2 linked regions of the Prochlorococcus marinus XMU1404 genome follow. The protein of the gene in region 1 interacts with the protein of each later gene in a pairwise test. Links are inferred from orthologs where the notes say so. Each region holds a gene or a part of one and is shown in the gene's direction. Other genes may lie near its edges. The genes, in order: cysE and cysK.

Region 1 (3,120 bases):
GATTCCATATTCAACAAGAAAGTGACATAGCAGCATCTACACAACTATATAATCAAATTTGCTTTGCAATAGCAGCAAGACATTATCCTCCTGGACACAGACTTCCCAGTACTAGGCAACTCGCAATGCAGACTGGACTCCATCGCAACACAATAAGTAAAGTTTACAGACAACTTGAAATAGATGGAATTGTTGAAGCAATCGCCGGATCAGGTATTTATGTAAGAGATAATCTTACTAAAAGAGACTTCAGAAAATCAGTTTACTCAAAAGACAAAATTAGAAAACCTCCTGATCAAGAAGCAAAAAAAGCTATTGATAAATTTGTTGGTCTTGGCTGCACTTTACAAGAAACAAGAGAAATATTAACCAATGAAATTGATTGGCGTATTAAATGCGGAGCAAGAATTATAGTAAGTACTCCTAGAGAAGATATAGGAGCTTCTATGCTGATAGCGGAAGACCTCTCTCCAAAAATTAGTGTTCCAGTAGAAGTTGTTCCTATGGAAGAACTTGAAAAAGTTTTGAGTAGTTCAAATAATGGCACTATTGTGACAAGCAGATATTTTTTACAACCGCTCGAAAAAGTTGCTAAACAGCATGGGGTTCGGGCTATTGCTGTTGACTTGAGCGACTTTCAAAAGGAATTAAAAATCCTCAAAGAATTAAATACTGGAAGTTGTGTAGGTATCGTTAGTATTAGCCCTGGATTGTTAAGAGCTGCAGAAGTCATTATACACAGCATGCGAGGTAGTGAATTAATGCTTATGACGGCAATTTCAGACAATAAAAGTAGATTAGTATCACTTTTAAAAGCTTCAAATCATATCGTATGTGATGGACCTAGTTTATCTGTGGTAGAAAACACGTTATTAAAAAATCGTTCTCAACTTATGAGATTACCCCAAATAATATGCGCCAAAAATTATTTGAGTATTGAAACCATAAATCAATTAAAAAAAGAAATTGGAGTTATTAATTAAACATGATTCTCAAAACTTTTAAATCAGACATCGACATAATCAAGGAGAGAGATCCTGCTGCCAGAGGCATAATAGAAATTTTTCTTTGCTACCCAGGCTTTCAATCAATAGTGATTCATAGGTTTACTCATAAATTATGGCAATTAAAAATTCCTTTAATTCCACGCCTTTTAAGTCATCTAAATAGGCTAATAACAGGAATTGAAATCCATCCTGGGGCCAAAATTGGTAAACGAGTTTTCATAGATCATGGAATGGGGGTAGTAATTGGTGAAACAGCTGAGATAGGAAATAATTGTTTACTTTATCAGGGAGTTACATTAGGAGGTACTGGTAAAAGTAATGGGAAAAGACACCCAACCTTAATGGAAAATGTTGTAGTTGGAGCAGGAGCAAAAGTTCTTGGATCCATAATTGTAGGCTCTAATACCCGTATTGGTGCGGGCTCAGTAGTTGTTCGTAATGTAGAGGGAAACAGCACTGTAGTTGGAGTTCCTGGGAGAGTAGTTCATCAAAGCGGTGTAAAAGTAAACCCATTAGCTCACTCTGCCTTGCCAGATGCAGAAGCTAATGTGATAAAAAATTTAATGGATAGAATTGATTCTCTTGAAAATGAAATTCTTAAATTACAAAAAACTATATATTGTCTAGCTAACTCAGAATCAATTGATATTTCTAAACTCGGTGATGCTCAAAACCTTAAAGACAAAGAAATCATAGAATTTCTTGGAGACGATTAAATCTTGATTTAATTTTTATCGTCTTTGTCAGTTTTAGGCTGAAACATAAACATTGAATAAATAACATTTCGTCTCATATTAGTCATCATTTCTAGAAACATATCGTAACCTTCATTTTTATATTCAATTAAAGGATCTTTTTGACCATAACCTCGCAAACCAACTGATTCCCTTAAGGAATCCATAGATTGAAGATGTTCGCGCCATAAATTATCAATTTGCTGCAAAATAAAAAATCTTTCAGCTTCTCTCATTAATCCTGGACGAATCTTTTCTATTTGAGATTCTTTTAAATCATAAGCAATTCTCAACTGCTCTTGAAGATAGTTTTTTAATTCTTCTATTGATAATAAATTAATATCATCCGCTTTAAGATCATCTAATAAATAAATAAATTCTTTAACTTTAGAAATTAATTGATCAATATTCCATTCTTCAGGAGGAAGATCAGGATTAATATAAGCTTCTACAATTTCACTCATTGTTCTTTCTCCATATCCTATTACTTGCCTCTTTAAATCAATTCCTTGCAAAACTCTTAATCTTTCACTATAAACTGCCTTTCTTTGATTATTCATTACTTCGTCATACTCGAAAACTTGTTTTCTAATATCGTAGTAGTAAGTCTCTACTTTTTTTTGCGCACTTTCTAAAGATCTAGTAAGCATTCCAGACTCGATAGGCATATCTTCATCAACCCTAAAAGCATTCATTAGATTTGCTACTCTATCACCTCCAAAAATTCTTAATAAGTTATCTTCTAAGGATAAAAAGAATCTTGTACTTCCAAGATCACCTTGTCTGCCTGCTCTACCTCTAAGTTGATTATCCACTCTTCTTGATTCATGTCTCTCAGTACCGATTACATGTAATCCGCCGGCTTCTCTAACTTTTTCTTCTTCATGAATCAAAACTTTTTCATATTCTTCTTTTACTTCTGATAAAGATTCTCTCAAAAGCTTTATTAAACTATCATCGGTCGGTGCTTTTTCTGCAGCTGTCGCTATCCTGTCATCCAGCTCCAAAACAGAAAGTTGTCTATCTCCCCAGTTTTCCACAAGTTTATTTGATAAGGTTGAGAGTTTCTTTTCAATTTCTTCATCAAGCTTGCAAGGGAAAAGACTAGTTGAAGAAGTTAAAATGTTCTTTTTCAAATTTGAAACAGCTTTTTTAGAAAAACCACCCTTAGATTTTGTACTTTTTTGTCTAGGGATTGGTGGCTTATGCTCATTATCAGGCTTTACTAATAAGGGAATTAAAATTTCTTTTAATTTCAGTCTTGCCATATAGTCACTGTTACCACCAAGAATTATATCTGTTCCCCTTCCAGCCATATTAGTCGCGATAGTAACAGCACCTGCTCTTCCTGCCTGAGCAACAATTTCTGCCTCACGTTC
Region 2 (3,160 bases), on another replicon or contig:
CACTCCAAATTGGTTTTCCATATGTAGATGTACTTAAATTACCAATGAATATCTTTCATGGAGCCAAGTTAATTACAGAAGAAAATTGCGAGGATATTGAATTAGAAATCAAAAGAATAAATCCATCAGCATTAATTATTGAACTACCGAGTAATCCAATGCTCAAATGTGTAAACATTAAAAAAATTTCAAAAATAGCAAAAAAGTTAAATATTCCCTTAATTGTTGACGATACAATTGGTTCAAATTTAAATATAAATTCCCTAGAACATGCAGATATAGTTTTTACTTCACTTACAAAAATTTTTTCAGGTAGTGGTGATATTCTTGCCGGATCATTAATACTAAATCCAAAAAGCAAATGGATTGATCAATTTAGAAATGCATTAAACGAGATTAATCTTCCAACACTTTCCGATGGAGATACAGTTTATCTAGAGAAAGTTAGTAGAGATGTAAATCAAAGAGTTTTTGAACAAAATAAATCATGTTTAGAATTAAAAAAAAGATTAGAGACCCATAGCGAGATTAAAAATATTTTCCATCCTGAAAATTGTCCAAATTTTAATTCTTTGCTCACTTCTGATGGAGGATATGGCTGCTTATTATCGTTTGAATTAAATGGAGGATTGAACAAAGCTAAGAAATTTTATGATTCTCTACAAGTATCTAAAGGACCTAGTTTAGGTACAAAATTTACTCTAGTTTGTCCTTATGTTTTACTAGCTCATTATGACGAGTTGGATTGGGCTGAAAGTTTTGGTATACCTTCGCACCTTATTAGAGTATCAGTTGGATTAGAAGACCAAGATCAATTATGGAAAAGCTTTTCTGAAGCACTAAATAATTTCTAAATTCCTAGTATTTACCGTATAGAAACTTATATACTCTTTTTCTGAATAATAGTTAGTATTAATATATATTTTCTCAATATATAAATGGCAAAAATTTATGAGGACAACAGTTTTGCTATTGGAAACACTCCATTAGTAAAATTAAAATCAGTTACTAAAAACGCGAAAGCTACAGTACTTGCAAAAATTGAAGGTAGAAACCCTGCTTATAGTGTCAAATGTAGGATTGGCGCAAACATGATCTGGGATGCAGAGAAAAGTGGGAAGCTTACAAAAGACAAAACTATTGTTGAGCCAACTTCTGGAAATACAGGAATTGCTCTAGCTTTTACTGCTTCAGCAAGAGGTTATAAACTAATCCTTACAATGCCAGAATCCATGTCAATTGAAAGAAGAAGGGTAATGGCAGTATTGGGTGCTGAAATTGTATTAACAGAGGCATCTAAAGGTATGCCTGGAGCAATAGCTAAGGCTAAAGAAATTGCAGAAAGTAATCCTTCTCGATATTTCATGCCAGGTCAATTTGATAATCCAGCAAACCCTGAAATTCACTTCAAAACTACTGGACCAGAAATCTGGGATGATTGCGATGGTGAAATTGATGTTTTAGTGGCAGGGGTTGGAACTGGTGGCACAATTACAGGAGTTTCAAGATACATTAAGCAAGAAAAGGGTAAAAATATTACTTCTGTAGCTGTAGAACCCTCTCATAGTCCTGTTATTACTCAGACAATGAATGGGGAAGAGGTTAAATCTGGGCCACATAAAATTCAAGGTATTGGAGCAGGATTTATTCCTAAGAACCTTGACTTATCAATTGTTGATAAAGTCGAACAGGTAACAAATGACGAGTCAATCGAGATGGCTCTTAGATTAGCTAAAGAGGAAGGTCTACTAGTTGGAATATCTTGCGGAGCTGCTGCTGCTGCTGCTGTTAGATTAGCTGAACAAGATGAATATGCGGGTAAAACTATCGTAGTTGTTCTACCTGATTTAGCAGAGAGGTATTTATCATCAATTATGTTTACTGAAGTTCCAAGCGGAATCATTCAAGAACCAGTCAAAGCCTAAATCTATTTTTCTCCAGTAATGAATCTGGTGAAATATACATAGCATCGCCATAAGAGAAAAATCTAAATTTTTCTTTTATGGCTTTTTTATACAAATTTAATAATCTTTCTCTACCAATCATTGCACTTACTAATAGTAATAATGAACTTTTAGGAAGATGAAAATTAGTTAATAACCCATCAACTACCTTAAATTCATAACCAGGCTTAATTACTAAATCCACGTATTTCGCTATGGGAATAAAGTCATTAATTTCGTGAGAATAACAACTTTCAAGAGCTCTTACGCTAGTTGTCCCAATAGCAATAATTCTTCTATCTGTTTTTTTTATTCTTTTAATTTCCTCCACTACTTCCTTATTAACACTTACCCATTCTTTATGAAGTTTTAAGTCACTTAGATCTTCTTGATCAATTGGTTTGAATGTTCCATAGCCCACGTGCAAAGTTATCGGTAAAATTATTACTCCTTTTTTTTTTAAATTGGAAAGAAGACTTTTGCTTAAGTGTAAACCAGCAGTTGGCGCGGCAACGGCCCCTGGATTAGTTGCATACTCAGTTTGATAACTATTCTCATGAAAAGATTCTTCTTCGGAATTTTTTATATAAGGCGGTAGAGGTATTTCCCCGTATTTATCAAGAAGGTCATTCATTGAATTGAGATCAATTATATTTTCAGGAAATTTAATAAATCTCCCTCCAGTTTCTTCATCAACCCCATCAACCATCAAATTAATATCTTGTGCAGAAGGAAATTTTAAAATTATTTTTCTATTTATTTTTAACTTTTTCGCTGGCTTTGCCAAACATAACCAAACACATTCATGGGATCTTTCTAAGACTAGTAATTCGACTAAAGTCCTATTTTCTAATTCAACCTTTAACCTTGCCTTCATTACTTTAGTATTATTTACAACCACAAGATCGCCTTTTCTAAATTCATCTAAAAGATTCTTGGTAAATTTATTAGTTAAGCAATTCTCTTCTAAAACACTATTTCTAACTATCATCAATCTTGATTCATGCCTTATTGCAGAAGGTTTACTAGCAATTAATGAAGGATCTAGAAAGTAATCATAAGCTTCAAGCTTATAATCTCTTCCTTCATTATTAATTTGAGAAATCAATTAAATTTAAGATACAAGTGTCTCTGGCTCATTTTCAATCAGGTAGGCCAAGTCTTTCAAGAATGAAGCACCATCAGCTCCATAGATAACTCTGTGATCAGCTGTAAGA

What was found.
Region 2: the proteins of cysE (region 1) and cysK interact in binary tests that used the Escherichia coli proteins (3 or more experiments, as listed by UniProt). The link is inferred for Prochlorococcus marinus XMU1404 from one-to-one orthologs.

Annotation. Positions count from the first base shown.
Region 1 is NZ_JAAORE010000003.1:494,705-497,824, forward strand. Bases 75-2,855 are described here. They hold cysE (serine O-acetyltransferase), read left to right. Parts: upstream 75-988; coding sequence 989-1,723; downstream 1,724-2,855. Other genes in these bases: HA144_RS09070 (GntR family transcriptional regulator), read left to right, coding at 75-983; secA (preprotein translocase subunit SecA), read right to left, coding at 1,732-2,855. Also shown: more of HA144_RS09070, read left to right, coding at 1-74; more of secA, read right to left, coding at 2,856-3,120.
Region 2 is NZ_JAAORE010000001.1:397,460-400,619, reverse strand. Bases 111-2,931 are described here. They hold cysK (cysteine synthase A), read left to right. Parts: upstream 111-938; coding sequence 939-1,925; downstream 1,926-2,931. Other genes in these bases: queA (tRNA preQ1(34) S-adenosylmethionine ribosyltransferase-isomerase QueA), read right to left, coding at 1,915-2,931; HA144_RS02285 (PLP-dependent transferase), read left to right, coding at 111-854. Outside these bases: more of HA144_RS02285, read left to right, coding at 1-110; more of queA, read right to left, coding at 2,932-3,051; HA144_RS02270 (dihydrolipoamide acetyltransferase family protein), read right to left, coding at 3,058-3,160.